3 regions of the Niveispirillum sp. FG148 genome follow, and region 1 is predicted to be linked to each of the others. Evidence: predicted binding sites of a transcription regulator. Region 1 holds the regulator's gene; each other region holds the start of a gene.
The links. The regulator LexA, encoded in region 1, represses DNA repair genes until DNA is damaged. The targets are predictions, from matches to a motif close to ATGTTCTANTTTGGTTC.

Region 2: ACODTW_RS11470 (ImuA family protein) is a predicted target of LexA. The motif match lies at 4,738-4,754, and genes of this name have one in related genera.
Region 3: recA (recombinase RecA) is a predicted target of LexA. The motif match lies at 2,971-2,987, and genes of this name have one in related genera.

The regions. Positions count from the first base shown of each region.
Region 1 covers NZ_JBMDKJ010000010.1:22,380-32,788, reverse strand. Annotated here, with positions in the region: gene ACODTW_RS12755 (anthranilate synthase component II) at 1-194, shown strand, start outside; gene trpD (anthranilate phosphoribosyltransferase) at 202-1,239, shown strand; gene trpC (indole-3-glycerol phosphate synthase TrpC) at 1,236-2,060, shown strand; gene moaC (cyclic pyranopterin monophosphate synthase MoaC) at 2,057-2,542, shown strand; gene ACODTW_RS12735 (molybdopterin molybdotransferase MoeA) at 2,651-3,850, shown strand; gene lexA (transcriptional repressor LexA) at 4,084-4,821, shown strand; gene ACODTW_RS12725 (hypothetical protein) at 4,954-5,175, shown strand; gene ACODTW_RS12720 (hypothetical protein) at 5,194-5,403, opposite strand; gene lipB (lipoyl(octanoyl) transferase LipB) at 5,405-6,085, opposite strand; gene cimA (citramalate synthase) at 6,259-7,884, shown strand; gene ACODTW_RS12705 (RNA methyltransferase) at 7,923-8,717, shown strand; gene ACODTW_RS12700 (hypothetical protein) at 8,883-9,134, opposite strand; gene ACODTW_RS12695 (ABC transporter substrate-binding protein) at 9,627-10,409, shown strand, end outside.
Region 2 covers NZ_JBMDKJ010000008.1:139,456-149,864, reverse strand. Annotated here, with positions in the region: gene ACODTW_RS11480 (error-prone DNA polymerase) at 1-2,444, opposite strand, end outside; gene ACODTW_RS11475 (Y-family DNA polymerase) at 2,441-4,060, opposite strand; gene ACODTW_RS11470 (ImuA family protein) at 3,993-4,730, opposite strand; gene ACODTW_RS11465 (VOC family protein) at 4,835-5,221, shown strand; gene ACODTW_RS11460 (alginate export family protein) at 5,469-6,707, shown strand; gene ACODTW_RS11455 (Fe(3+) ABC transporter substrate-binding protein) at 6,766-7,824, opposite strand; gene ACODTW_RS11450 (hypothetical protein) at 8,049-8,618, shown strand; gene ACODTW_RS11445 (RibD family protein) at 8,584-9,258, opposite strand; gene ACODTW_RS11440 (substrate-binding periplasmic protein) at 9,587-10,384, shown strand.
Region 3 covers NZ_JBMDKJ010000039.1:25,451-35,859, forward strand. Annotated here, with positions in the region: gene alaS (alanine--tRNA ligase) at 1-1,389, opposite strand, end outside; gene recA (recombinase RecA) at 1,808-2,884, opposite strand; gene ACODTW_RS25595 (hypothetical protein) at 3,111-3,470, shown strand; gene ACODTW_RS25600 (tetratricopeptide repeat protein) at 3,464-4,810, shown strand; gene ACODTW_RS25605 (PAS domain-containing hybrid sensor histidine kinase/response regulator) at 4,888-7,560, shown strand; gene ACODTW_RS25610 (response regulator) at 7,557-7,988, shown strand; gene ACODTW_RS25615 (5'-methylthioadenosine/adenosylhomocysteine nucleosidase) at 8,009-8,764, shown strand; gene ACODTW_RS25620 (EF-hand domain-containing protein) at 8,849-9,484, shown strand; gene ACODTW_RS25625 (Dps family protein) at 9,778-10,257, shown strand; gene ACODTW_RS25630 (alpha/beta hydrolase) at 10,335-10,409, shown strand, end outside.

The sequences.
Region 1 (10,409 bases):
CGCTGCCGGATTGCCTGGAATCCACGGCCTGGCTGCCTGACGGCATGATCATGTCGCTGTCACACAAGACGCTGCCCATCCATGGCGTGCAGTTCCATCCGGAAAGCATCGCGTCCGAACATGGGCACAAGATCTTCGACAATTTCCTGACCCTGGCCGGCGTGACGCGCGGGCCGCGGCTGCGCGTAGCGTGAGGCGGCGATGTCGGGAAATATGGGGGATTTCAAGACGCTGCTGGCCAAGGTTGCCACCGGCGCCAGTCTGAGTGAGGAGGAGGCGGAACACGCCTTCTCCATCATCATGGCGGGCAATGCCACGCCGTCGCAGATGGGCGGGTTCCTGATGGCGCTGCGCGTGCGCGGCGAAACGGTGGCGGAGATCACAGGCGCCGCCCGCGCCATGCGGGCCAAGGCCATCCGGATCGACGCGCCCGACGGCATCATCGACACCTGCGGTACCGGTGGCGACGGGGCCCATACCTACAACATCTCCACGGCCGTGGCCTTTGTCATTGCCGGCTGCGGTGTGCCGGTGGCCAAGCATGGCAATCGCGCCATCTCCTCCAAATCGGGGGCGGGGGATGTGCTGTCGGCGCTGGGCGTCAATCTGGATGCCGATTTCACCCTGGTGAAGCGGGCGCTGTTCGACGCCCATATCGGCTTCCTGCTGGCGACCCGCCATCACACGGCCATGCGCAATGTCGGGCCGACGCGGGTCGAACTGGGCACGCGCACCATCTTCAATCTGATGGGCCCGCTGTCCAATCCGGCTGGTGCCAAGCGGCAGTTGATGGGCGTGTTCGACGCCAGATGGGTCGAACCGCTGGCCCATGTGCTGCGCAACCTGGGCTCCACCCGCGCCTGGGTGGTCAGCGGCGCGGACGGTCTGGACGAGATCACGACCACCGGCCCCACGCATGTGGCCGAGTTGCGCGATGGTCAGGTCCGCACCTTCACCATCACGCCCGATGATGCCGGCCTGCCGCGCGCCACGCTGGCCGAGCTGCGCGGTGGCATGCCGGAGGAGAATGCCGAGGCGTTGCGCGCCGTGCTGGCGGGGGCCGAAGGCGCCTACCGCGACATCGTCCTGCTGAACGCGGCGGCCGCCCTGGTCGTGGCCGACGCCGTGCCCGACCTGAAGGCGGGGGTGGCGAAGGCCGCCGATTGTATCGCATCCGGACAAGCGACCCTGGCGCTCGACCGGCTGGTTTCCATCACCAACACGCCGTTGACGCTATGACCAACCAACAGACACCCGACGTCCTGGCCCGTATCTGCGCCGACAAGGCCGACCATGTGGCCCGCGCCAGGGCCGCCCGGCCCCTGTCCATGGTGGAAGCACTGGCCCGGGAGCAGCCGGCCCCGCGCGGCTTTGCCAAGGCGCTGGAGAACACCGTGGCGCAGGGGCGCTGGGCCCTGATTGCAGAGATCAAGAAGGCCAGCCCCTCCAAGGGCCTGATCCGGGCTGATTTCGACCCGCCGACCCTGGCGCGGGCGTACAGCGACGCGGGCGCCACCTGCCTGTCGGTGCTGACCGATGTCCCCTATTTCCAGGGGGATGACGCCTTTCTGCAGGCGGCGCGTTCCGCCGTGGACCTGCCGGCGCTGCGCAAGGATTTCATGATCGATCCCTATCAGATCGTGGAAAGCCGGGCGCTGGGTGCCGACTGCATCCTGCTGATCATGGCCTGCCTGGACGATGTCCTGGCCCGCGACCTCTATGACGCCACCGTGGATCTCGGCATGGATGTGCTGGTGGAGGTGCATGACGAGGCGGAGATGGAACGGGCGCTGAAGCTGCCCGGCGGTCTGCTGGGCGTGAATAACCGCAACCTGAAGACCCTTGCCATCGATCTGGCCACGACGGAGCGCCTGGCCGCCATGGTCCCGGCGGGCCGGCATCTGGTGGCGGAAAGCGGCATCCACAGCCCGGCCGACCTGACCCGGCTGGCGGCAGCCGGGGCGCGGCGCTTCCTGATCGGGGAAAGCCTGATGGCCAAGCCCGATGTGGCGGCCGCCACCCGTGCCTTGCTGTCCACACCCATGGTGGCAGCAGCATGAGCAACCCCCTGACCCATTTCGACGAGGCGGGCAACGCCGCCATGGTCGATGTCTCCGCCAAGGAGGAGACGGTCCGCGTCGCCATCGCCCGCGGCCATGTCACCATGCGGCCGGAGACATTGGCCTTGATCCGCGATGGGGGAGTGGAAAAGGGCGATGTGCTGGGCGTGGCCCGGCTGGCCGGGATCATGGCGGCGAAGAAGACGCCCGACCTGATCCCGCTCTGCCATCCGCTGATGCTGTCCAAGGTTGCGGTCGATTTCCAGCTGGATGCCCGCGCCAACCGGGTGGAGATTGAGGCCACGGTCAAGCTGAAGGGCCGCACGGGTGTGGAGATGGAGGCGCTGACCGCCGTCACGGTGGCCGCACTGACCATCTATGACATGTGCAAGGCTGCGGATAAGGGCATGATCATCGGCGGCGTGCATCTGGTCTATAAGGAAGGTGGCAAGAGCGGCACCTTTTCCGTGCTGCCGGAGTAAGGGCCGCACAGGATCGGGAGAAAATCGGGGGTGTCGCCGCCTTGCCCCGTTGCCGTCCGTGATATATGCCCCAATATGTCGACGTCCTGCGACTGACGGAGCATCCGCGTGATCCCCCTTTCCGAGGCCCGTGCCCGCATCCTGGCCAAGATCGCCCCGTTGCCGGCCGAACAGGTGCCGATCACCCAGGGGCTGGGCCGGGTGCTGGCCGCCGATGTGGTGGCGCGCGTCACCCATCCGCCTGTCGCTGTATCCGCCATGGATGGCTGGGCCGTACGCACGGCGGATATCGCCTCCTTCCCCGTCACGCTGACCCGCATCGGGGAAGCGCCGGCCGGTTGCCCCTTCATGGGCGCGGTGGGGCCGGGGCAGGCCGTGCGCATCTTCACCGGTGGCGCCCTGCCCGATGGGGCCGACACCGTGGTGGTGCAGGAGGATGCGGACGATCATGGCGCCACCGTTACATGCAAGGATGGCGGTGGCCCCGGCCGCTGGGTCCGACCGGCGGGGCAGGATTTTGCCACGGGTGATGTCGGGGTGCCGGCGGGGCGCAAGCTGACCGTGCGCGACATCGCGCTGGCCGCGTCGATGAATGTGCCCTGGCTGAAGGTGCGACGCCGCCCGCGTGTCTCCATCCTGGCTACCGGCGACGAGGTGGTGATGCCCGGCGATATGCTGGCGCCCGGCCAGATCGTCAGTTCCAATTCGCTGGCCCTGTCCGCCCTGGTCCGGCAACTGGGTGGGGAGGCGGTGGATCTGGGGATTGCCGGCGACAGCACCGACAGCTTGTCCGCCCTGATCGCCGCTGCGTCGGGCACCGACCTGCTGGTCACCATCGGCGGCGCGTCGGTGGGGGAACATGATCTGGTGCGCTCCGCCCTGGGTGCGGCCGGGCTGGAGCTGGATTTCTGGAAGATCGCCATGCGGCCGGGCAAGCCGCTGATGTTCGGCCGCATGGGCGGCGTGCCCGTCATCGGTCTGCCGGGCAATCCGGTTTCCGCCCTGGTCTGCGCCTGGCTGTTCCTGCGCCCGCTGCTGCTGGGCCTGCAGGGGCTGCCCACGGATGACGCGGTGCGCGACGCCGTGCTGGCTCGCGATATGGGCCCCAATGACGGACGGGCCGACTTCATCCGCGCCAGACTGGCGGTGGACGGGCAGGGCAGGGAAGTGGCCGAGCCATTTCCCAAACAGGACAGCGGAATGTTGAGCCGGCTGGCCTGGGCCGACTGCCTGATCCTGCGCGCGCCGCACGCCCCGGCCGTGAAGGCCGGGGAGATGGTGCGGATCATGCCGCTGGACGCGCTTTGACGCGGTGATCCGCCCGGCTTCGGCTTTTTTCCTCCCGGTCTGGCGCAACACGGCCTGCAACCATGCAGGGAGTATCCTTTCCGAAGCTTCACCAGATTCTCGCAGAAAAACACGAACCAAACTGGAACATTGATTGACGTTCCGGGATTGTTCTATATTCTGACAGTGAATATGCCGATGGCTGGACGCCCGAATATCGGGCGGTCGCGACCGGACCAGGCTGAGGGGATGCCATGCTGACGCGCAAGCAACAGGAACTGCTGTTCTTCATCAATGACCGGCTGAATGAGGGGGGCGTGTCGCCTTCGTTCGATGAGATGAAGGATGCGCTGGGCCTGAAGTCGAAGTCGGGCATCCATCGTCTGATCACCGGACTGGAGGAGCGGGGGTTCATCCGTCGCCTGCCGCACCGCGCCCGCGCGCTGGAAGTGCTGCGCCTGCCGGAGAAGCCGTTGGCCAAGACAAAGCCCGTGCCGGCCGCTGCCGCCCCGGCCCCTGTGGCGGAGGTGTCGCCGCGCTTCAAGCCCAATGTCATCAAGGGGGATTTCCGCGGCGCCCTGCCGGGTCGGCAGGCCAGCAACGATGCCGAAGCGGTGGCCCTGCCGCTCTATGGCCGCATCGCCGCCGGTTTGCCGATCGAAGCGATGCGCGATAATTCCGTCACCATCGATATCCCGGCCAGCATGGTGGGGGCTGGTGACCATTACGCGCTGGAAGTCGCCGGTGACAGCATGGTGGAAGCCGGCATTCTGGACGGCGACACGGTGATCATCCAGCGCTGCGACACGGCGGAGAATGGCACCATCGTCGTCGCCCTGGTCGATGGGCAGGAAGTGACGCTGAAGCGGCTGCGTCGGAAGGGCAATTCCATCGCCCTGGAACCGGCCAACCCGAATTACGAAACCCGGGTCTTCGGCTCTGACCGCGTCAATGTGCAGGGCCGGCTGATCGGGCTGATCCGGCGTTACTGATCCCGTTGGTTGTGGCGGCCCGTCCCCACGGAAGGAGGCGCCGCCGCAATCCCGTCACCGACGTGCCGTGCTTTCGCCCGGTGCCGCGCGCAGGGTCCTGGTCATCCAAGCCTGTTGATGGTGACCCCGATCATGTCCGCCGTTCCACCGCGCATTCTGCTTTTGCTGCTGCTGCTGCCGCTGCTGTTGGCCGCCTGCGCCGGTCCCTGTGGTCGCATCGACAGGGAATTGCGGCAATTGAATGCCGACACCATCCGCAACCCCGCCATCGCCGCCGACGGGCGTTATCTGTCGCAGTTCCAGGAGCTGGCGGCGCAGTCGGTCGAACATGGCTGCCTGGCGGACGACCGGTAGGGGACGTGTCCAGGGGGCTCAGCCCCTTCCTTCCATCAGGTCGCGGATGCGCGACAAATGCTGGCAGGCGCGGCCCACCCCCAGCAGCAGCACGCCCAGCAGCAGGCCGACCAGGGCGGGGCCATAGGTGTCCGGCGTGGGGGCGACCAGCATGAAGGCGCTGACCACCAGGGCGGCGGTGCCGACGCCGTAAAGGACCAGGGCGCTGATGCTGCGGCGCGGGTTCATCTCAATCCTCCACGGCGCAGGCGGCGGGCGTCCGGGCGACGGCATTTTCGCCGAACACTTCTTCAAACGCGGCCTGCATGGCCATGTCCACCTCCGGCATCGTGACGATATGGCCCAGGGCCGCCAGCGAGGTGACGCCATGTTCGCGGATGCCGCAGGGCACGATTCCCCCGAAATGGCTCAGGTCCGGCTCCACATTCAAGGAGACACCGTGGAAGCTGACACCGCGACGCACGCGCACGCCGATGGCGGCGATCTTGTTCTCTGTGCCCGGCTGGCCGAAGGGACCCATATCGACCCAGACGCCGACGCGGCCGCAGCGGCGTTCGCCCTTTACGGCGAACTGGGCCAGGGTGCGGATCAGCCATTCCTCCAGCCGCCAGACGAAATCATGCAGGTCGCCGCCGCGCGCCTGTACATCCAGCATGACATAGCCGATGCGCTGCCCCGGCCCATGATAGGTATATTGGCCACCGCGCCCCGCCTGGAACACGGGGAACTGCATGGGGGCCAGCAGGTCCGTCTCCCGCGCCGACGTGCCGGCGGTGTAGAGCGGGGGATGTTCCAGCAGCCAGACGGTTTCCGGCGCCGTGCCGGCCCGCACCTCGGCCACGCGCGCTTCCATGAAGGCAAGGGCTTCCGGGTATTCGACTAGGCTATCGCTGATCCGCCACAGGGCCATGATGGGCAACTTCCGAAGCTTGGGGGGAGCTTTGGCTGCCTATTTAGGGCAAAAACGCCCGCTTACCAATGGGCATGCGACCGGGGGACAGTTGCCCCATGCGCGCATGACCATTGATCCGCCGGCCGCGATGCGCCACATTCGGCAACGTCGTTGCTATCTGGCCTTTGATTATGAACGAAACGAACCGCGTCTATCTCTATGACACCACGCTGCGCGACGGGGCGCAGACCTCCGGCGTTGATTTCACCGTGGCGGACAAGATCGCCATCGCGCAGGAGCTGGACGCGCTGGGCATTGATTATGTCGAAGGCGGCTGGCCCGGGGCCAACCCGACGGACGACGCCTTCTTCGCCGATCCGCCGCATCTGCACCGCGCCACCTTCACGGCCTTTGGCATGACCCGCCGGCCGGGCCGCAGCGCGTCGAACGATCCTGGCCTGTCGGCCCTGCTGGACAGCCCGGCCGATGCGGTGTGCATCGTTGGCAAGACCTGGGATTTCCATGTCGATGTCGCGCTGTCGATTCCGCGGGAGGAAAATCTCTCCCTGATCGCCGACAGCATCCGGGAAATCGCGGCGCGTGGGCGTGAGCCCTTGTTCGACGCTGAACATTTCTTCGATGGGTTCAAGGCCAATCCCGATTATGCCCTGTCCTGCGTGAAGGCGGCGTATGAGGCGGGGGCCCGCTGGATCGTGCTGTGCGACACCAATGGCGGCACCCTGCCGGACGAGGTGGAACGCATCGTCGGGGAAGTGACCAAGCACATCCCCGGCGGTCGCATCGGCATCCACACCCATAATGACACGGAAAACGCCGTGTCCAATTCCCTGGCCGCCGTGCGCGCCGGGGCCCGCATGGTTCAGGGCACGCTGAACGGGCTGGGGGAGCGCTGCGGCAATGCCAATCTCCTGTCCCTGATCCCGACCCTGTCGGTGAAGATGGGGTTCGAGACGGGGGTGGATGCCGATGGCATGGCCCGTCTGGTCCATATCAGCCGCATGCTGGACGAGCGGTTGAACCGCACGCCCAACCGCCACGCGGCCTATGTCGGTGAAAGCGCCTTTGCCCATAAGGGCGGGCTGCATGTCTCCGCCGTGGAGAAGGATCCCAGCAGCTACGAGCATGTCGATCCGTCGCTGGTCGGCAACCGCCGGCATGTTCTGGTCTCCGATCAGGCCGGCCGGTCCAACATCCTGGCCCGCCTGCGCGAGGTGGGGGTGGCCGTCGACCCCAGGGATGAGCGGGTCGGCCATCTGGTTGATCTGGTCAAGCGCCGGGAGTTCGAGGGCTATGCCTTCGATGGGGCCGAAGCCAGCTTCGAGCTGCTGGCCCGCCGTGCCCTGGGGGAGGTGCCGGACTATTTCCGCCTGGCCGCCTTCCGCGTGCTGGATGAACGCCGCTGGAACGCCAAGAACGAGCTGGTGACCCTGTCGGAGGCCACCACGAAGGTGGAGGTGCCGGGCCCCAACGGTCCGGAATCGGTGATGACGGTGGCAGAGGGCAATGGCCCCGTGAACGCCCTGGATCAGGCGCTGCGCAAGGCTCTGATCCCCGTCTATCCGGCGCTGGAGGGCATGCGGCTGGTCGATTACAAGGTACGCATCCTGAATGCCCAGGATGGAACCAAGGCCGTGACCCGCGTCATGATCGAAACGGCGGACCGCCACGGACACCGCTGGTGTACGGTCGGCGTGTCGGCCAATGTCATCGATGCCAGCTTCAATGCCCTGTCGGACAGCATTACCTATTGCCTCTACCGGGCTGGTGCCGCTATCGACAATCCTGCGGCGGCCTGAGGTCGGGCCGCCTTTCAGGGTCCAGATAGCGGCAAGCGATGTCCAGCGGTACGAACAAGCGGGAATTGGCCAAGATGCAGGCGGACGGCGATGGGCCGGCCGTCATCCTGATCGAACCCCAGATGGGGGAGAATATCGGCGCCTGTGCGCGGGCCATGCTGAATTGCGGTCTGACTGATCTGCGTCTGGTCAATCCGCGTGATGGCTGGCCCAACGAGAAGGCGGTATCGGCATCCGCCGGCGCTACCCTGGTGCTGGACCGCGTGCGCGTGTTCGACAGTACGCCCGCCGCCATCGCCGACCTGCACAAGGTCTTCTCCACCGCCGCGCGTGTGCGCGACATGGTGAAGCCCGTCGTCACCCCGCGTGAGGCCGCGAACGAGATGCGTGGCCATTGGTCGATCGGGCGCAAGGTCGGGCTGATGTTCGGGCCCGAGCGAACGGGTCTGGTCAATGATGACATCACCCTGACCGACACGCTGATTTCCGTGCCGCTGAACCCCGGCTTCTCCTCGCTCAACCTGGGGCAGGCCGTGCTGCTGGTCGCCTATGAATGGTGGATGACGGGGGTGGAGGCGGAAGACCGCTATCTGCATACCGGCGCGTCGGAGCCGGCCACCAAGGCCGAATTGCAGAACCTGTTCGATCATCTGGAAGGCGAGCTGGAACAGTCCGGATTCTACACCCATCCGGACAAGCGCCCCTCCATGATCCGCAATGTGCGCAACACGCTGCAACGCTGTGGCATGACTGAACAGGAAGTGCGCACCTTCCACGGCGTCATTGCGGCCCTGGCCGGGCGCAAGAAGCAGCGCAAGGCGGAGGAGGGGTAACCCCCGCCAAGGCCGGCAGCCGCAGGAAACGTCAGCGTTCGCAGGTCGGGGTGAGCGTATGCGACCCCCGACATTATAAAGGCAGCGTCGGCTGTCGGGGTTCGCTCAGGCTTCCCCCGACCTGCGCACCGCCCTGGGTCGGGTCGACGGGACGGAACAAGGAAATCACGCCGCCGTCGCGCGGAAGCCCCAGGATCGGAACACCTGTCCGCGGCTGTCCTGGCGGCGCGTGTCGGCCCGTGCCTCCGCCTCGCGCTGGCGGGCGGCCTTTTCCACGGCGGCGACGCTGTTATATTTCCGGCCATCCAGGCTGCTGAACAGCGGATGGGCGGCAAAGAAGCGGTATCCCTGGCCGTCGGCGACGGCGATGCCGGCGCTGTAGCGGCCGGTTTCAATGCTGAATGCCTGATTGGTCATGATATGTGTCTCCCATCGCGGCAAATAGCATAGCCGCGCTGTACAATCGCTTGGGGCAGGTGGATGGACGCGTGACCGGACGCGTCAACAACACCGCATTCGGGTCTTGCCGGGAGGTTCAATCTGCTGAAGCGAGCGGGTTGTGTGGCCCATATTGCCCTTCCTTACCAATGGTTTGAACCAAACCACGAAGGGACTTCGTGGCGCTTTAGCGTTTGTTGACGCGGCGCAAGCTGCTGTTCGTCAAATTGCCGCGGACTGGTGGGCGTCACCCTGGACCTTGCGGTCACGGGTTCAGATTTGGTGATCCGGACGCCACTGTCAAGGGGTGAATCGCTATTTTCTGAACCTGATCAATTCCACATAACACATATGAAAACTGTTCTTTGTGTAAATTCACATTCCGTGTTGACGAAACCGGGGAAATAACAAACCTTGCATGGCGACGGCGCCCCCCGCCGAACCGGAATGCCCCCAAGGAGGCCGTTCAACATGTCGATTGCCCGTTTCGCCACCCGGCTGATTGCTGCCACCGCCCTGACCGCCACGCTTGTCGGCGGTGCGTCTGCTGCCGATCCGGTGGTGGTGCGTGCGGCCTATATCCCCGTGCTGGGGGCGGCGCAGGCCTTCGTCATCGACAGCCAGGGCTGGGATCTACGGAACGGCTTCGATCTGCAGCTGAAGCAGTTCGACAGCGGCCCCAACGCCATTCAGGCTGTGACCTCGGGCACGATCGATGCCTATATCGCCGGTGTCGCCCCCGTCATTGTGGCCAACAGCAAGGGCATCGGTATCAAGGTCGTGGCCGCCACGGCGGTGGAGGAACTGGTGGTTGCCGCCGGTCCCGATCTGGCCGGCATCTCGGCCAAGCCGGCTGAAGCCATCGCCGCCCTGTCCAAGAAGCTGGGGCGCCCGCTGAAGCTGGCGACGCAGCCCGCCGGTTCCGTGCCCAACACCTTCCTGCAATATTGGCTGTGGGAAGTGGCCAAGGTGGACAAGGCCTATGTCGAGTTAGTGCCGCAGGGTATCGACGCCACGCAGCAGGCGCTGCTGGTCGGTGCCGTGGACGGCGCCATCATCCGCGAACCCGCCCTGACCATCATCACCGACCGCAATCCGGGCGTGAAGGTGCTGGCCTATGGTGGCGACATCATGAAGAACCAGCCGGGCAATGTCATCGCCCTGACTGATGATTTCACCGCCAAGCACCCGGACATCGCCCAGAAGCTGGTCGAACTGACCGCCAAGGCGACGGAAGTGCTGAAAAAGGACAAG
Region 2 (10,409 bases), on a different contig from region 1:
TCTTCGCGCATGCCTTTCACCTGCCGAAACCCTAGGCGCAGGGCCGGGCCGCCGCGCCCTTCCTCCAGCGTGCAATCCCATTCCGACCGGTTGATATCGACGGGCCGCACCTCCACCCGATGTTCCACGGCATCGCGCACGATCTGGGCCGGCTGGTAGAAACCCATGGGCTGGCTGTTCAGCAGGGCGCAGGCGAAAATGGCCGGGTGGTGGCATTTCAGCCAGGAGGAGGCGTAGGCAAGCTGCGCGAAGCTGACGGCATGGCTTTCCGGGAAGCCATAGCTGCCGAAACCTTCGATCTGCTTGAAGCAACGGGCGGCATAGTCGGGATCATAGCCCCGGCCGATCATGCCCTGGATGAATTCCGCCTTGAATGCCTCCACCCCGCCCGTCTTCTTGAAGGTGGCCATGGCCCGGCGCAACTGGTCGGCCCGGCCGGGGGAGAAACCGGCGGCGACAATGGCCATGCGCATGGCCTGTTCCTGGAACAACGGCACGCCCAGGGTCCGGCCCAGCACTTCTTCCAATTCCGGTTTGGGATAGGTGACAGGTTCGTCCCCCCGCCGACGGCGCAGATAGGGATGGACCATGTCGCCCTGGATGGGACCGGGCCGGACGATGGCCACCTCGATCACCAGATCATAGAATATGCGTGGGCGCAGCCGGGGCAGCATCGACATCTGCGCCCGGCTTTCGATCTGGAACACGCCGATCGTGTCGGCCCGGCAAATCATGTCATAGGTGTCCCGGTCCCCATCGGGGATGTCGGTCAGGGCCAGCGGCCGGCCCAGGCGCTGGCCCAGCATGTCCAGCCCCCGGCGCAGGCAGGACAGCATGCCCAGCGCCAGCACATCGATCTTCAGCAGGCCCAGCGCCTCCACATCATCCTTGTCCCATTCGACGACGGTGCGGTCCTCCATGGCCGCATTCTCGATGGGGACCAGTTCGTCCAGGCGCGACCGGGAAATGACGAAGCCGCCCACATGCTGCGAAAGATGCCGGGGAAAGCCGCGCAGGTCATAAGCCAAGTCCATGCACAGGGTCAGCAACGGGTCGGTCGGGTCCAGCCCCGCCTCCCGCGCCACGCCTTCATGGCTGATGCCATGGCGGTTCCAGCCCAGCCGGACCAGGGCGCCGATGACATCGTCCGACAGGCCCAGCACCTTGCCCACCTCCCGGATGGCCATGCGGGAGCGGTAGCAGATGACGGTGGCCACCAGTCCGGCATGGTCACGGCCATACTTGGTGTAGATGTACTGCATCACCTCCTCCCGCCGCTCATGCTCGAAATCGACATCGATGTCGGGCGGTTCGCCGCGCTCCTTGGAGATGAAGCGTTCGATCAGCAGGTCGTTGACGGTGGGATCGACCGACGTGATGCCCAGGCAGAAGCAGACGGCGGAATTGGCCGCCGATCCCCGCCCCTGGCAGAGGATGTCGCGCGACCGGGCAAAGCGCACAATGTCATGAACCGTCAGGAAATAGGGCGCGTAGTCCAGTTCCCCGATCAGGGTGAATTCATAATCCAGCAATTTGCGTACCTTTTCCGGCACGCCCTGCGGATAAAGCCGCTGTGCCCCTTCCAGGGCCAGCCTTTCCATCTCCTGCTGCGGGGTCAGGCCCGACGGGATGGGGTCGATGGGATAGTCATAGCGCAGTTCGTCCATGCTGAAGCGGCAGCGATCGGCGATGGCGACGGAATTGGCCAGCGCGTCGGGCCGGTCGGCGAACAGGGCCGCCATGGCGTCCGCCGGCTTGGGATAATGTTCGGCATGGGGCGACAGGGTGCGGCCGGCATCGGCCAGCGTGCGCCCATGGCGGATGCAGGTCAGGATATCGTGCAGCCGCTGCCGGTCCGGATGGTGATAACGCACATCCTGCGTGGCCAGCAGCCCCACCCCCATCCGGTCGGCCAGTTCCCCCAGCCGCAGCAGGCGTGACCGGTCATATCCCTGATAGAGCGGGGCCACGGCCAGATAGAGCCCCGCCGCCGGCAGCGCCCTGAACCGCTCCAGCTGTCGGGCCAGTTCCTCCAGCCGTTTGGGCGTCGCGCGGCCTTCAGGCGCCAGCACGGACAGGATCTGCCCTTCCGCCGCGTCGGCCAGATCGGCCAGGGTCAGGTGGCATTCCCCCTTGCCGCCCCGCCGCTTGCCCCGCGTCAGCAGCCGCGTCAACCGTCCATAGGCGGCGCGGTCGGTGGGGTGGCACAGCACGGGCGGCGCATCGGAAAGCGTCAGCCGGCAGCCCACCACCAGCCTTATGCGCTGCTGCTTGCAGGCCGTGTGCATGCGCACGGCCCCGGCCAGCGTGTCATGGTCGGTGATGGCGATGGCCTTCCGGCCCAGGGATGCGGCGGCCAGCACCAGTTCATGTGGGTGGGATCCTGCGCGCAGGAAACTGAAATTGCTGGTGACCTGCAGGTCGACATAATCGGGGATGGTCATGCGCACAGCCCGTGCAGGTACCAATGGCCCCGGTCATCGGCCGTGCGGAACAGCCAGACGCGGCGGCCATCGGCCAGTTGCGCGCGGTAATAATCCCGCGTCGGGCCGGTGCGGGCCCGCCACCAGTCGGGGCGGATGCGTTCCGGCCCCTCCAGCCAGTCCAGCCGCAAGGGCCGCCCGCGCCAGGACAACAGGGCGGGTTCCGCCACCTCCACCCGCTCCGGCGGATGCAGCAGCAGCAGGGGGCGCGGCCCTTCCATCCGCCAGATGCGGGTGCGGGTGGGCGTGGGCCGGCGGGGCGCCGCCTTGGGCCAGGGCTTCCTGGCCCCGTCGCCCCCATCCTCTCCCGCGTCCCGTTCCGGGCGGGCCAGGGGGGAAGGGGCCAGAGGGGCAGGGGCGGGGTCCAGCGGCAACTCCGGTCCCTCCATCTCCCCGGTCAGTTCCATGATCCGTTCCGGCCGATGCGTGTCGCGGGGGCAGGGGCGGCCCACCCGATCCTCCCCCAGCCGGTTGACCAGCCGGTCCAGCAGGGCGGTCAGGGCGAAGGCATCGCCCCCGCCCACGGCCAGCCCGGCCTGTTCGGCCGTGAAGGCATCGGTGGAGGTCGCCTGCATCTCCATCATCTCGATCCCGAAGCCGGGTTCCACCTGGTCGAACCGTTCGCGGAACAGCTTCAGCAGGGCGGGCGCATCGCGGCTGGGCCGGGCAGCGCCGATGGTCACGGACTGCACACTGGCATCGGTGCGAAAACAGGTCAGCAGCAGCCGGCGCGCGCCCCGGCCCGCCCCTTCCAGCCGGACGCACAGATCGCGCAGCAGCGACAGGGTCGCCGCCTCGATCGCGTCGCGCGTGGCGATAGGCTCGGCAAAGGACAGACGCACACGCCAGAGCGGCGGTGCGGCCTGCGGTGCCACGGGTTCGGCTGACAGGCCCAGCATGCGGTCGAGCCGACGGCCGATGCCCGTGCCATAGCGGGCCGTCAGCGGGGCCCGGTGCTGCCGGTGTGCATCGCCCACCCGCACCAGCCCCACCCGCGCCAGATCGGCCACCAGCCCGTCATCCAGGCGCAGGGCCGCCATGGGCAGGGGCAGAAGCTGCGTCCAGGCGCGCTTGCCTTCCGGCAGGATAGGGTCGGACCCGGCGGGCCGATGCCGGGCCCAGCCCCAGGCGGCGGCCGGCCCGTCGCCCAGCCCCAGATGATGGGTGAAGCCGGCCTTGCCCAGCCGGGCCGACAGGTCGGCCAGCAGGCCCGCCTCCCCACCCCAGAGATGGGCACAGCCCGTGATGTCCAGGATCAGCCCGTCCGGCCCGTCGCTGGCGGCCTGTGGCGTGTAGCGCTGGGCCCAGACGGCCAGCCGGGCCAATGCGGAACGGTCGGCGGCGGGATCAGCCTGCATGGCGACCAGCCCCGGTGCCAGGGCGCGGGCATCGGCCAGCAGCAGGCCGGGCCGCAACCCGTCCGCCGAAGCCAGCGGGTCCACGGCATGAAGCCGGATGCCGCCCTGTCCCGCCAGGGTCAGGACCAGCGGGCCCGTCAGCTTCTGATCCCTATTCCGCCGCCGCCACTGGTCCGTCGGCCAGCGGCTGAGCCAGACGGAGACGAAACGCCGTGTCATCCCACGCGACCTCCCACGAACCCGATCCCCCGCCCCGTGCCCGCAGCAGCGTGACGGTCCAGCGCGGCCCCCCACCATCTTCATGCGGGGGGCGGTCGCGCGCCGATGTGACCCGCCAGCGGGTCAGTGCCGTGGAAGGCGGCGGTCGGGCCAGCGGCGGCAGGATCAGGATGCCCAGCATCCCGCCATCCTCTGCCGCCAGTTGCAGCCGCCGCCCCGGCACGGGCCCGGGCAGGAAGCCATCGCCGATGACGGCTGCCAGCGGCCGGCAGCGCAACGCCTCCTCCACCGCCCACAGCGCGTCGTCCAGGCTGTCGGGCCGGATCAGGATCAGGCGCGACGGGTCCAGACCCATCGCTGCCAGCCCCGGCCCATAGGGCATGTCGGCCAGGCCCAGCGCATCCCCCCGGTCACGCAGCCGGCACCAGAGGATCGGGCCATCCCCTGCCAGCCCCGACAGCAGGGAGGCGATATAGCCATGCGCCGCCGCATCCCCCGGTGCCGGCCAGAATTCATGCATCCCGCCCCGCACCAGCCCGCCGCCCGGCAGGGCCGCGTCCAGCGCGCCATGGCCCAGCGACAGTGCCGTCCTTCCCTTGGGCGGGCGGATGCGGTCCATGATGGACAGCCGCTCCCGCAGGGCGGCGATGGTGGGGATACTGTCGGTCATGGGGTAATTGTTCCTGTTTTGTTCTGTTTGGCAAGTGCTGAATCTGGCATCCGGGGGTGCCAGCGGTTAGAACTGGCTGCCCCTTCCTGACAGGACACGCCCCCATGCCCCATATCGGCGCCCTTTCCCTGCTGGTCCGCGATTATGACGAGGCCATTGCCTGGTATCGCGAGAAGCTGGGCTTCACCCTGGTGGCCGATGATGATCTGGGTGGGGGCAAGCGCTGGGTGCTGGTGGCCCCGCCGGGTGCCACCGAATCGCGCCTGCTGCTGGCCAGGGCGTCGGGGCCGGAACAGCAGGCCGCCATCGGCAACCAGGCCGGCGGCCGCGTCTTCCTGTTCCTGCATAGCGACGATTTCGTCCGTGACCATGCCGCCATGGTCGCCGCCGGCGTCACCTTCCTGGAAGAACCGCGGCACGAGACCTATGGCAGCGTCGCCGTGTTCCAGGATCTGTACGGCAACAAATGGGATTTATTGCAATTACGTTAACCATATTGCTCACGTCCTTTGCCCATTTCGCAGGCGCAGCATTCATCTGTGCGCCCGCAAAACGGTTATTTCCCGGACAATCCCGACATTCGTCGCCCTGGCACAGGGATTGCTGAAATCCGGACCGGGGTGGCGCCACGATGGCGCCCTTCAACCGGGCCGATGACGGCCCACCGGGACAATGGCGTCCGAACAGCCAGGCTGACCGCCTGGACTGTTCGGACGCCTTTTTTTATGGGAGCCTTTCATGACCAAGAAGAACAAGGCGTCATCCGCATCCCTGCGCACCCTGGCCGGTCTGTCGCTGGCGCTCTGCCTCACCTGCCTGCCGGCACAGGCGGCCGACCTGACCGATGCCTTCACCAATGGCAAGTTCCTGCTGGACGCCCGCTACCGGTTTGAGGATGTGGATCAGGCCGGGCTGCCGCAAGGCGCACAGGCCCATACAATGCGGGCGCGTGTCGGCTATCAGACGGCGGCCGTGCAGGGCCTGTCGCTGTTGGCGGAGATGGAGGGCGTGGCCCATCTGAACAGCGCCTTCAATGACAGCATCAACGGCAAGACCAAGCGCCCGTTGATCACCGACCCGGACGGCGCGGAACTGAACCGCCTGCAACTGGATTACACGGACCTGCCCGGCACCCAGGTCACGCTGGGGCGCCAGCGCATCAATCTGGACAATCAGCGCTTCATCGGCGCCGTCGGCTTCCGCCAGAATGAACAGACCTTCGACGCCCTGCGGGTGGTCAACAAGAGCATCCCCAATGTCGAGTTGAACTATGCCCTGGTTACCCAGGTGAACCGCATCTTCGGCAATGAAAGCCCGCAAGGTGAGTATGAGGGCACGTCCCACCTGCTGAACGCCGCCGTCACCCTGGCGCCTGTGGGCAAGATCACGGGCTATGCCTATTTCCTGGACCTGAACGAACAGCCGCTGCTGACCACGCGCACCGTGGGCGCGCGGCTGGCGGGCAAGCAGACGCTGGGGACGGTGACCCTGGCTTATGTCGGCGAATATGCCCACCAGACCGACTACAAGCATAATCCCCGTAATATCGCGCTGGATTATCTGGCGGGTGAACTGACGGGCAGCATCGGCGGCACGGGCCTGACCGTCGGCGTCGAGTCGCTGGAAGGCGACGGGGTGCGCGGCTTCGCCACGCCGCTGGCCACGCTGCACAAGTTCCAGGGCTATGCCGATGCCTTCCTGACCACGCCTGCCAATGGCGTCGTCGACACCTATGGCAAGCTGGGCCATGACGCCAAGCTGAGCTGGGGCCGCATCACCGGCCTGTCGGCCGCCCTCTGGTACCATGATTTTGAGGCGGAACGCGGCGGGGCCAGGCAGGGCACGGAATGGGATGCCGAACTGGCCCTGAAATTCGGGCCGAAGATCACGGCGGGCGTGAAATATGCCGATTTTGACGGGCGCGGGGCGCTTGCCGACCGGCGCAAGATCTGGCTGTCGGTCGATTATGTGATGTGATGAAAAAAGGGGGAGGTGGGTCGTTCGATCCGCCTCCCCCTTTTTTTGACTGCGCAGCTTACTTCCAGCCGGCCCGATCCATGATCTTCAGGGCTTCGGCATTGTTTTCGCCATAGATGGCGGCATTCAGGCTGTCGCGCTTGAACTCGCCCCAGGCGGCCACCGTCGCATGCGAAGGGATGCCGGCCACGACGGGGAATTCATAATTGGCCTCCGCGAAGATCTTCTGCGCCTCCGGGGTGGACAGAAACTCCAGGAACTTCACGGCATTGGCGCGGTTGGGGGCGTATTTGGCCACGCCGGCACCGGAGATGTTCATGTGCGTGCCGCGATCCCCCTGATTGGGGAAGAACAGGCCCGCCTTTTCCGCCGCCGCCTTTTCCGCCGGGTTGGTCGAATTCAGCATGCGGGCGAAATAATAGGTGTTGGAGATGGCGACATCGCCTTCTCCCGCCGCCACAGCCTTGATCTGATCGATATCGCCGCCCTGCGGCTTGCGGGCAAAATTGCCAGCCAGGCCCTTGGCCCAGGCTTCCGTCTTCTCCGCACCATGGGCAGCCAGAATGGAGCCGGTCAGCGACTGATTGTAGACGCTGGTGGAACTGCGGACCAGGACGCGGCCCTTCCATTTCGGATCGGCCAGATCCTCATAGGTCGACAGGTCCGACGGCTTCACCGTGGCCTTGTTATAGATGATGACACGGGCGCGGGCCGACAGGCCAAACCAGTAACCGTCCTTCTCGCGATAGGCGGCGGGCACCGCCTTTTCCAGCACGGCACTTTTCACCGCTTGCAGCACGTCGGCATTCTGCGCGCGCCACAGGCGGCCGGCATCCACAGCCAGCAGCACATCGGCCGGGCTGTTACGCCCTTCGGCCTTCAGCCGTTCGATCAGCTCGTCATCCTTGCCTTCGATGACATTGACCTGGATGCCCGTCTGTTTCTCGAAGGCGGCGTAGAGCAACTTGTCGGCGTCGTAATGGCGCGAGGAATAGATGTTCACCTCCGCCGCTTGCGCCCGCGCGGCCGGTCCCGCAATGAGGGACAGACCCAGACCGGCACCCAGCAGGGGCAGGGCCAGCGATCGCAGCAGCGTGCGGCGGAAAAACATCTTCATCTTCTTCGGCTCCTGGCGACAGTGCCGGCCGTGCGGCCGGGGCGATACATCCAGCCAAGCGGCGGGGACTGCCCGATATGTCGGCAGCCATCCGGTCGCTGTCAAGATGCCAATGAGAGCCATTCGCATAGTATGGCGAGAGGCAGTTGGCTGTTGAGAATGATTTGCAATTGCGAATGACTCGCAATAAGCTTCTTCCATCAACCCCGAAGATGGAGGCGTCAATGAATGGCGAAGCCCTGTGGTGGCCCGATCTGGCAGCGGCGGCACCCGGCACGGCACCGGCACCAGATCCCGACAGCCACGCGGCCCGCGTCGCGTCGCTGACCGAACAGCAGGCCGGCGGCACCGTCTTCACCCTGTCGCGGGGGGAACAATTGCTGCTCTGGTCGGCGCGGCGCTGGCGTCATGGGCGGTTCCGCTGGCAGGAGGTGGAGCTGGAGTTCCGGCGCCTGCTGCCCGGTGGCTGGGCCGATGCCCTGCTGGCCTGGGAAGAGGCGCTGGAGCAATTGCATCTCTATCCTGCCGGGCGACCCGATATCGGCAATGGCTGCCGCTCCGCCCTGTCGCTGGATGAACGCGCCTTGCTGACCATTCTGGCCGTTCTGCAACGGCCGCGCAGCCGTCTGTCGCCCGGTCTGTTGCTGGCCCGGCTGCTTCCCCCGGCCCGTCGCCGCGACCTGGCGGCACCCCTGCTGACGCTGGCAACCTGCCTGTCGCTGGGGGCGGTCACGCTGCCGCTGCGCGGACCCAGCCCCTTCACGGAACCCGGTCGGGATTATCCATATCGATGACACAGATATTGCCCAGCAGCCGGGTGGCGCGGATGCGCAGCCGGTGGTCGGGCCCGAAGGGAAAGCGCCCGGACCCGGCCAGGCGCGGGGCCGCATCCTGCCCGACCAGGAACGGTGCCACGGCCAGACGCAGATGGTGGAAAGCGCCATCGGCCAGGAACCGTGTCAGCAGTTCCGTCCCCCCTTCCACCAGCAGACGGCGCACACCCAATGCCGAAAGGCGGTCCAGGATGGCGCGGCTGTCCGTCCCGTCCAGACCCGCCACGGTCGCCACATTGCCCAGTCGCGCCCGCGTGGCGGCCAGCACCGGTTCAGGGCACAGGACCACCCGCTCCCCACCCCGGGTGAAGAAGGCGGACGCCGGGTCCAGTTCACCCGTGCGCGTGACCGTCACCTTCAACGGATGGTCGGGCAATCCCGCCTGCCGGCGGCGTTCCAGCAGGTCCGGATAGCGCACGGTCAGGCGTGGCGCGTCCCGCCGCACGGTACCGGCGCCGACCAGAATGGCGTCGCACTCTGCGCGCAGGCCATGCATGTCGCGGCAATCCTCCTCGCTGGACAGAACCAGCGGCCTGCTGCCGCCAACCATGTCGATATGGCCATCCAGTGACATGCAGGCCGACAGATGCACCCGTTCCATGCGCCCCTTCATCCTTGTCGTTGCAGAAAGGGTGGGGCGCGATGCGACCCCGTCCAGTACCGGTATCCGATCAACGGCCCATTTCCTCCCCCATCCCCTTTCAAGCGAACGGATCAGGGCAACCGATCGTTCCCCGACGGCCGATGCCCGCATCGGCTGCGGATAAAGGACCGGCGCTGTTGCCGGAACGCTGGCGGAAAAAGCGATTGCCGCATTTCAGTGCAAAAGCATAGATGATCCCCCAGGCAGTCGCGTGCAATTGACTTCGCCGTGACCAGACCGTAATGACGCCAACGCGTTTTCAGTCAGGATGCAAGGGGCACTTTTCATGAAGATTTGGACCACTCCCACGAAAATTTGCGCCTTGGCCGGCCTGTCCCTGCTTCTGGCCGGCAATGTTGCTGCCCCCGCCCGGTCGGAAGAGGTGAAGTTGCGTGCCGACAGCTGGTGCCCCTACAATTGCGCGCCGGGCGTGCGTCCCGGCTATCTTGTTGAAATCGCCAAGGCGGCGCTGGAGTCGTCTGGCCACAAGGTCGATTATGCGCTGATGCCATGGACGGACGCGCTGGCGGCCACCCGCGCCGGTACCGTGACTGCCGCCGTGGGGGCCACGCATGAAGAAGCGGGCGATCTGATCTATCCAAAGACGCCGATGGGTCTGTCCAGCCCGACGCTGGTCATCCGCAAGGGCAAGGAAACCAAGGATTTCAAGATCACCAACCTTGAATCACTGAAGAGCCTGCGCTTTGGTTCGATCAAGGACTATTTCTACAGCGACGCCGTCAACGCCTTCATCGACGCCAACAAGGGTTCGCCCAACATGGTGCAGGTGTCGGGCGACGACGTGACCGAGGAACTGGTCAACCTGCTGATTGATGGCAAGATCGACGCCATGGTCGAAGACAGCAACGTGATCGATTTCCTGCTGGAATCGAAGGGCTATCGCAACCTGTTCACCTATCATTCTCTGGGCGACCAGTCGGACGTGTCCATCGGCTTCTCACCCAAGGATCCGAACAGCGCCACCTATGTGAAGCTGATCGACACCAAGATGGTGGAGTTGCGCAAGAGCGGGCAGCTGGCCACCATCCTGGCCAAATACGGGGTGCGCGACTGGCAGCCGTGACCGGTCCTTGCGTGGTGAATATAAA
Region 3 (10,409 bases), on a different contig from region 1:
GAATTCCGTGGCGCCCAGCTCGTCCTTCACTTCGAACCAGACACGTTCCGTTGCGGCCTCGCCCGAGCCGGACCAGGCGGCGCGGGCCTTCTTGCGCTGTTCCTCCATGGCGGCGTTGAAGCCGTCCACATCCACGGGACGGTTGCGGGTGCGCAGCACGTCCTGGGTCAGGTCCAGCGGGAAGCCATAGGTGTCATAGAGCGTGAAGGCGACATTGCCGGGCAGCGCTTCACCGGTGGCCAAGCCGCCTTCCGCCTCGTCCAGCAGCTTCAGACCGCGGTCCAGTGTCTGCTTGAAGCGGGTTTCTTCCAGGCGCAGCGTTTCGGTGATCAGCGCCTGTGCGCGCACCAGCTCGCCATAATGGCCGCCCATCTCCCGCACCAGGGCGGGGACCAGACGGTGCATCACGGGATCCTTGGCGCCCAGCATATGGGCATGGCGCATGGCGCGGCGCATGATGCGGCGCAGGACATAGCCGCGCCCTTCGTTCGACGGCATGACGCCGTCGGCGATCAGGAAGGAGCAGGAGCGCAGATGGTCGGCGATGACGCGGTGCGAGGTCACCTGCGGACCATTCAGGCTGGCGCCCGTCACTTCCGCCGACGCAGCCAGCAGCGCCTTGAAGATGTCAGTGTCATAATTGTCATGCACGCCCTGCATCACGGCGGCCAGACGTTCCATGCCCATGCCGGTATCGATCGACGGCTTGGGCAGGGGCACGCGTTCGAACCCGCCATCCTTGGACGGCATCTGTTCATACTGCATGAACACGAGATTCCAGATCTCAATGAAGCGGTCGCCATCCTGATCCGGGCTGCCCGGCGGGCCGCCGGCGATCTTGTCGCCGTGATCATAGAAGATTTCCGAGCAGGGGCCGCAGGGACCCGTATCGCCCATCATCCAGAAATTGTCCGAGGTCGGGATGCGGATGATGCGCTCGTCCGGCAGGCCGGCGATCTTCTTCCACAGATCGAACGCCTCGTCATCATTATGGAAGACGGTGGTCGTCAGCTTGTCGGCCGGAATGCCGAATTCCTTGGTGATCAGGTTCCAGGCCAGTTCGATCGCATCGGCCTTGAAATAGTCGCCGAAGGAGAAATTGCCCAGCATTTCGAAGAAGGTGTGGTGGCGGGCCGTGAAACCGACATTATCCAGGTCATTATGCTTGCCGCCAGCGCGCACGCATTTCTGCGAGGTGGTAGCGCGGCTGTAGGGCCGGTGTTCCTGACCGGTGAAGACGTTCTTGAACTGCACCATGCCGGCATTCGTGAACATCAGCGTCGGATCGTTGCGCGGTACCAACGGCGAGCTGTCGACAATGGCGTGGCCGTGCTTCCCGAAATAGTCGAGGAAGGTGGTGCGGATGTCGTTGACGGTCTTCTTGGACATGGGATGACGGCCTGATTGCATGGACACGACAAGGGGATGGCGGTTTTACCTTGGCCGACAGCACCCTGTCCATGCCCGGCTTCCTATAGGCGCCATGCCAGACCGCTTTTCACCCCGATAAGCATGTGCAACAGGATGCAACATCACGCCCCCCCTGAACCCGGAGTGGAATGCCCAGCCACTCCGAAAGCGAAAGAGGGAATGCAGGTCACCCCGCACTCCCCCTTCATTCGATCCATCCAGGACGGATCGAACTGCCTATTCCAATCTCCCTTGCTCGTGACCGATCAAGGGAGATTTCATGTTCCCTCAGGCGCCGGGCGGGCGCATCCGCGCCCTTGGCTTACGCCGCATGTGCGGCGGGCCGCCGGTCGGCGGCCTCCAATACGCCAAGGGTCAAGCCCTCGGCGGATTGGTATCATTCCGGGCTGGACGCCTCGCCATCGGTTTCCGGCGTGCCCATCATGGCGCCCGCCACGATGCCGGCATTGGCGCGGATCTTCTGTTCGATGCTGTCGGCCACGGTCGGGTTGGCGCGCAGGAAGGTCTTGGCATTCTCACGCCCCTGCCCGATACGCTGCCCGTCATAGGAGAACCAGGAGCCCGACTTGTCGACGACGCCGGCCTGGATGCCCAGATCCAGCAACTCGCCGACCTTCGACACGCCTTCACCATACATGATGTCGAATTCGACAACGCGGAACGGCGGCGCCATCTTGTTTTTCACCACCTTCACGCGGGTCTGGTTGCCCGTCACCGTCTCCCGGTCCTTGATGGCGCCGATGCGGCGGATATCCAGGCGGACGGAAGCGTAGAATTTCAGCGCGTTGCCGCCCGTCGTCGTTTCCGGATTGCCGAACATGACGCCGATCTTCAGACGGATCTGGTTGATGAAGATCACCAGACAGCGCGACTTGGAAATGGAGCTGGTCAGCTTGCGCAGCGCCTGGCTCATCAGGCGGGCATGCAGGCCGACATGGCTGTCGCCCATCTCCCCTTCCAGTTCGGCGCGCGGCACCAGGGCCGCCACCGAATCCACCACCAGCACATCGATGGCACCGGAGCGGACCAGCGTGTCGGCGATTTCCAGCGCCTGTTCACCGGCGTCGGGCTGAGAGATCAGCAGTTCGTCCACATCCACGCCCAGCTTGCGAGCATAGGACGGGTCGAGCGCATGTTCGGCATCGACGAAGGCGCAGACACCGCCATTCTTCTGTGCCTGGGCGATGGCATGCAGGGCCAGGGTGGTCTTGCCCGAGCTTTCCGGCCCATAAATTTCAATGATACGGCCCCGCGGGAAGCCGCCAATGCCCAGCGCGATGTCGAGGCCGAGGGAACCGGTGGAAACCACCTCCGTCTCCGTCAATGCCTCCTTGGCGCCGAGCTTCATGATCGAGCCCTTGCCGAACGCGCGTTCGATCTGGCCTAGGGCCGCATCCAGAGCTTTTTGTTTGTCCATGGGTGTTTCAACCAGACGGAGTGGAGCTGCCGACATATCTGTCCCCTACCTTCTCGCACGGATGTGCATGCCCGTTCAACTGCACCTGTTGTACCTTCTTTGTTCTCACCCGCCAAGCGCAAATGTTCTCATTCCGTTCACTTTGTTCCACCCCCTGACAGGCCGGACGGCGGGTAAGAAGGGGTATGGCCGTGCAAAGCAGGGGCATCGGGTCCGGAAATGGCCTATGCTGACCCGAAGGGTTCTCGGTGAAGGTTCCAGCATGTTGAATTCCAGAGGGAATCGCGTCCGTTCCACGCTGCTGTCGGCATTGCCGGCCCTGTGCCTGCTGGCATCGATTCCAGCCGGCGCGCAGAGCGCCGCGCCACCGTCCGACACCCCGAAGAAGACAGAGAGCAAGCCCGCCCCGGCGATGGAGGAGGAAATCATCGTCACCGGTCGGCATGGCGAACCCGATTTCCAGGAACAGAATGAATTTCACACCCAGGAATATCGCCGCCTGAAGGACATTTACGATCCCGACCCCCTGCCGGTGATCCGCAGCGACCGGCTGGTGCGCATGCCGGAGGCCACCAGCAGCACAGTGCAGGGCAAGCCGACCCTGACGGAAAAACAATGGTGAGCAGCCCACCGCCCGCCGATCTGGTCCGTGCCGCCCAGGCAGCCGGCGCACGCGGGGATGCCGATGGGGCCCTGTCGCTGTGGCGGCAGGTCCTGGCCGCTGCCCCGGATCATGCGGGCGCCCTGCTGATGCTGGGCGACGACGCCCGCCGGCGCGGTGCGGCCGATGAAGCGGAGGCGATGCTGTCGCGGGCCGTGGAGAAAGCCCCGCGCCTGGTGCCGGCGCGCTGCGCCCTGGCCAATCTGCTGTTACATACAGGCCGCGAAGCGGCGGCGGGCCCGCATCTGGCGGCCGCGCTGGAACTGGCGCCCGACCAGTCCTATGTCTGGCGCGATGCCGGGCTTTATCGACGCGTCACGGGCGATCCGGCCGGGGCATTGGCGGCATTCGACCATTGTCTGGAACGGGCGCCCGGCGACCCGTCCGCCCTGCTGGGCCGGTCGCTGGCGCTGCTGCGGCTGGGCCGCTGGGCAGAGGGATTCGCGGCCTATCACCATCGCTGGTCGGTATCCACCCGCCCGCCCCGCCACCAGACCCTGCCACCCTGGCAAGGGCAGAACCCCGACGGACGCCGCATCCTGGTCTGGCATGAACAAGGGGCCGGCGACACCATCATGTGTGCCCGGCTGACCCAGGCCCTGATCAAGACGGGGGCGGCGGTGATGCTGGAGGTGCCGGCGGCCCTGGCCCCGCTGTTCGCGGACGGACGCCATGGACAGGTGCTGATGCCGGGGGACCCCGTGCCGCCAGCCGATTTCCAGGTGCCGCTGCTGGACCTGCCCGGCCTGCTGGACCTGACGCCGCAGACCATCACCTGGGCCGGCCCCTATCTGTCGGCCGAGCCGGCACGCACCGCCCATTGGGCTGAACGACTGCCGAAGCGTTCCGGCCGGCCGCGCATCGGCATCAGCTGGGCCGGCAATCCGGCCCATCCGGGCGACCGCTGGCGTTCCCCCGGCCTGCCCCCGCTGCTGCCGCTGCTGGCCCGCACCGGCGCCGACTGGTACGCGATGCAGGTGGCCGCCGGCCATGAACAGCTGGCCGCCGCTGCCCTGCCCGGCCCCGTCACCGATCTGGCGCCGGACATCGGAGGATGGGCCGACAGTGCGGCCATCCTGGCCAACCTGGACCTGCTGATCGCGCCCGACAGCGCCCTGGCCCACCTGGCGGGCGCCATGGGCCGCCCCGTCTGGACCCTGATCGCCACCGACACCGACTGGCGCTGGCTGGAAGGCGGCAACCGCACCCCCTGGTATCCGTCCATGCGCCTGTTCCGCCAGCAGCGCTGCGGCGACTGGGCGGGGGTGGTTCAACGGATCAATGCCGCCCTGCCGCTGTGATCCCTCCTTGATCCGGGGCCGCCGGCACGGCACCATCGGCAGAGATCATGGCGCCGTTGCATCCGAAGGTAGGCATCTTGGACCTGGAAAGCCTGAGCATCGCTTTCGACATGCTGACCGACGGCGTCGCGCTGTTTGATGCGCAGGAAAAGCTGGTCCATGCCAATCCGGCCTTCCGCGCCCTGTTCCCGGCCACGGCCTGGCTGATGGTGCGGGGCGTGACGTTCGAAACGCTGCTGCGGTCTGGCATCAGCCTGGGCGACAACCTGCATGTGCGCGATCGCAACGTGGAGGAATATGTCGCCGAACGCATGGCCCTGTTTCGCAACCCTACAGGCGTGCCGGGCGAATTCCTGCTGACCGACGGGCGCTGGATCCGCGTGCATGACCGGCGCATGCCCGATGGCGGCACCCTGTGCCTGCGCTCCGACATCACTGAACTGAAGCAGCGTGAGGCGGACCTGCGCGAAAGCGAGCAGCGTTACCGCCAGCTTGTCGACCTGTCGCCGGACGGCATCGCCGTACATGACGCGCAGGGGCGTGGCCGCTTCGTCAATTCCGCCGGCCGCACCATCCTGGGCGTCGAGCGCAATGCCGACCCGGCCAATTTCCACATCATGGATTTCGTGGCGGCGGATGCACGGCCCCTGGCCGAGATGCTGTTCCGTCGCGTCACCGGCGGGGAACCGGTGATCCAGATGCGGCTGGACCTGACCAGCCATGACGGGCGCCATCTGCTGGTGGAACTGTCGGCCGTGCCGTTCCAGGCGGACCGGGAACGGCTGGTCCTTTGCCTGTTCCGCGACGTCACGCATGAGGCAGCTGCGTCGCTGCGCCTGCGCGAGAGCGAGGCCCGCGCCCGCTCCATCCTGGAAACGGCCCTGGACTGCATCGTCTCCATCGACGAGGACGGGGTGATCCTGGAGTTCAACCCGGCGGCGGAGCGCACCTTCGGCTGGACACGGACCGAGGCGGTGGGACGGTCGATGAGCGAGCTGATCGTGCCGCCCCATCACCGCGCCGGACACGATAATGGTCTGGCCCGGCTGAAATCCGGCGCCCCCGGCACCGTGCTGGGCCGGCGCATCGAGATCGAGGCCATGCGCCGCGACGGCACCGTATTTCCCATCGAACTGGCCATCACGGCCGTCCCGCTGGGACCGGGCAAGCGCTACACGGCCTATCTGCGCGACATCACCGAACGGCGTCTGGCGGAACGGGAGATCTGGGAGAAGACCCGTATCCTGGACAGCATGATGGACAATGTCGGCATCGGCATCGAGGTCTACGGCGCCGATGGCCGGTTGCTGGTCGCCAACCGCATGGTGGCGGAACTGCTGGACATTCCGCCCGGCGTGATGGTCCCCGGCCTGCATGACCGGGATCTGGTCCGCATCCTGGCCGAACAGGGCGAATATCCGGGCGAGACGGTCGAGGAGAGCCTGGCCGATTATGACCGCATCCGGCATGAGGGTGTCTATTTCAACGAACGCCAGCGACGCAATGGCACCTGGCTGCAGGTCCGGCATTTCCCCATGTCGGGTGGCGGATTCGTCGTGCTGTTCACCGATGTGACGGAGCAGAAGAAGCTGGAAAGCCAGTTGCTCCAGGCCCAGAAGATGGAGGCACTGGGGCAGCTGGCTGGCGGCATCGCCCATGATTTCAACAATATCCTGTCCGTCATCGGCGGCTATGCCGGCATGGCCAAGCAGGGCGTGCCCAAGGACAGCAATCTGGCATCATACCTGGGCAAGATCGGCCAAGGGGTGGAACGGGCAGCGGCCCTGACGCGCGAGCTGCTGACCTTCTCCCGCCAGAAGGGGGCGACGCCATCGCGCGTCATCGATCTGGGTGCGGTGCTGCGTGGACAGGAATTCCTGCTGAAGCCGCTGCTGGGTGCCACCATCGACCTGTCCCTGTCGGTGCCCCCCGCCCCCGTCTGGGTCGCCATCGATCCCGACATGGCCGCCCAGGCGCTGCTGAACCTGGCCATCAACGCCCGCGACGCCATGCCCGGCGGTGGCCCCCTGTCGGTGGCGCTGTCGGTGGAAGATGGCACGGCCCGACCCGTGGCCCTGCCTGAAGGGCGCTATGCTGTGCTGTCGGTCACCGACCGCGGCACCGGCATGCCGCCGGAACTGCTGGACCGCATCTTCGACCCGTTCTTCACCACCAAGCCGCCGGGTCAGGGCACGGGCCTGGGCCTTGCCATGGTCTATGGCACCGTGAAGCAGGCGGGCGGCACCATCCTGGTCGACAGCCAGCCCGGCCGCGGCACCCGGTTCACCCTGTGGCTGCCGCTGACCGGCAGCCCGGCCGGCGCCGACAGCGAAGGCATACCGGATATCCTGCCCCCGCCGCGCAGTGACCCCAGCCGATCCGCCACCATCCTGGTCGCGGAGGATGAGCCGGAACTGCTGACGCTGGTCACCCGCTTCCTGGAGGATGACGGCTATGTTGTGCGCGGTGCCGCCGACGGGGTGGAGGCGCTGGAACGGTTCGAGGAAGGCGGCATTGACCTGCTGCTGACCGATCTGGTGATGCCGGCCCTGGGGGGCGTGCGGCTGGCCCATCTGATCATGGAACTGGACAGCCATGTCGCTGTCCTGTTCATGACGGGATATCCCGGACGCGGGCATGCGGAGGTGGAGGATCTGCCCTCTGACATCCCCGTGCTGTACAAACCCATCGACCCCGACACTTTACGGCGTGCGGTAGCAGAGGCCCTGGCACGCGGGAGAGAGACATGAGCCGCATGTACGTGCCCGAGGACCCGATCCGGTCGCTGCGCATTCTGGTGGTGGAGGATCAGCAGCAGACCCGGGTCTGGATCCTGGACGTGCTGAAACAGATCGGGGTGCGGGAGGCGCTGGCCGCCAATGATGGCAGCGAAGCGCTGGATATCGTGCATCGCGATCCCGGTGCCGTCGATCTGGTCATCTGCGACTGGGCCATGCCGCGCATGAACGGCATGGACCTGCTGGCCGCCGTGCGCAATCTCCGTCCCGACCTGCCCTTCATCATGGAAACGGGGCACGGCACCAAGGATCATGTCCTGGCCGCCCGCGCCCAGGGTGTTGACGCCTTCATCGTCAAGCCGTACAGCGCAGCCCAGCTGGAGGTGCGGATCCGCACCATCGCCAAGAATATCCGTCCCCGCGGCCCCGCCCGCCCCTGACCCTTCATTCCGGAGCCGTGATGTCCGTTCAAGAAAAACCCCTGGGTCTGATCTGCGCCATTCCCGAGGAGACGGCGGCGCTGGCCGGACATTTCACGGAAGGCAGGCGGGAAGAAATCGCAGGCTTCCGTTTCATCACCGGCCATCTGGACGGCCGCGCCACGGTGCTGGTGGAAGCGGGTATCGGCAAGGTCAATGCCGCGGTCGTGGCGACGCTGCTGCTGCACCGGTTCGGCGTGCGCGGTCTGCTGTTCTCCGGCGTGGCGGGCGGCATCGATCCTGACCTGCATGTCGGTGATGTGGTCATCGCCGACCGCCTGGTCCAGCATGATTACGGTGCCCTGGCCGATGGACGGCTGAAGCCCTATCAGCCGGGCGTGCCGCCCCTGCCCGGTTTCGACGACAGTTTCGGCTATGGGCTGGATCCGGACCTGCGGGAGAAGGTGACGTCGGTGCTGGCGGGGCTGGACCTGTTTCCCCCGGCCGAGACGACGCGGCAGCCGGTCTGGTGCTTCGGCACCGTGCTGACGGGCGACCATTTCCTGAACTGTACGACCACCCGCGCCGACCTGTCGGCCCGATTCCAGGCCCAGGCCGTGGAAATGGAAGGCGCCGCCCTGGCCCAGGTGGCGGAAAAATTCAGCGTGCCGCTGATCGTCGTGCGGGCCCTGTCGGACCTGGCCGGGGCCGAAAGCCATCTGGACTTTCCCACCTTTGCCCGCAACGCGGCGCGCAACGCCGCCCTGATCATCCGGCGCATCATCCAAATATTCTGAAATGATTTCGAAAGAAACGGCGACAGGAAGTCAAAGATTGCTCCGTTGAAAGCATGGGTCCGGCAAAACCCAAAGGAGCAACCCATGAGCATCAGCAGCATCAGCAGCATCAGCAGCAATGCCTATGCTTCGTCCGGCGTCAGCCGGCAGCAGGCAGCGCAGCAGCGGTTCCAGACCGCCGACACCGACCAGTCCGGTGGCCTGTCGCTGGAGGAATTCCAGGCCGCCGGCCCGAAGGACGCCAATGCGGCCAATCGCCCGGCCGGCGGCCCCAGCGCCGAGGACATGTTCAAGTCCATCGACGCGGACAGCGATGGTTCCGTCACCCAGGCGGAAATGGAATCGTCCTTCCAGCGCATGCATAGCAAGACGCGCGGCGCCCTGCTGTCGGCCCAGGAAGAAGCCAGCGGTACCACCGACAGCAGCAGCACGACGGCCAGCGCCGAAGCCTTCGGCGGTGCCGGTGGCCCGCCGCCGGGTGGTCCGCCCCCGGGTGGTCCGCCCCCGGGTGGTCCGCCGCCCGGTGGCAGCGAATCCGGCAGCAGCGAGGACAGCAGCACCGATGTTGCCAGCCTGCTGAGCAGCAGCACCGACAGCAGCAGCAGCGATGAAGACGATCCCATCGCCCAGCTGATCAGCCAGCTGCAGACGGCGATCGCCAATTACAGCCAGAAGAACAGCTCCGGCACGTCGTCCAGCACGACCGCCGCCGTGGCCTGATCTCTCCTGTTGGCGGTGACCATCGCCGGTCACCGCCTGGCTGGCACAGTCCTGAACAGAGCTTGGTTTGGATGGAACGTTCGCATGCCTCCATCTGAACCGGCGGGGGCGCCACCCGCCCCCGACACTTGGGGGTATTGTCACCGCGCGTCACTGCGCCGGATGGCAATACCCCAAATTTTTCGAAGCCTGATCAAGCACTTTCGCCCTTGATGGGCCGCTTGCCCCACCTTGCCTTTCCCGTCACACTGCCCATCTGTCGAATAGACTTCACGGAAAAGACGAGGCGACACATGGCCAGCGCACCCGCCATCAATATCGGTATCACGGACGAAAACCGCGCCCGTATCGCAGAGGGCCTGTCGCGCCTTCTGGCCGACAGTTACACGCTGTACCTGAAGACGCACAATTTCCATTGGAACGTCACGGGCCCGATGTTCAACACGCTGCACACCATGTTCATGGCGCAGTACACCGAACTGCACACGGCCGTGGATGACATCGCCGAACGTATCCGCGCCCTGGGCTTTCACGCGCCCGGCAGCTACAGCCAGTTCGCCAAGCTGACCAGCGTGGCCGAGGAAACCGGCGTGCCCAAGGCCCAGGACATGATCCGCCAGCTGGTGGAAGGGCACGAGACCGTATGCCGCACGGCGCGCAGCGTGTTCCCCATCGTGGAGGAAGCCAGCGACGAGCCGTCGGCCGACCTGTTGACCCAGCGCATGCAGATCCACGAAAAGACCGCCTGGATGCTGCGGTCGTTGCTGGAATAGTAGATCGTCCCCTTGGCAAGCGTGACGGAAACGGGCCCAATACGGGCCCGTTTCCATGTCCGGACCCAAGGCCCGCCTTGTACGCGCTGTTCTCCCTGATCCTGGCCTGGCTGGCCTATGCTTTCTGGTTCCGCTCGAACCAGGACAGGCTT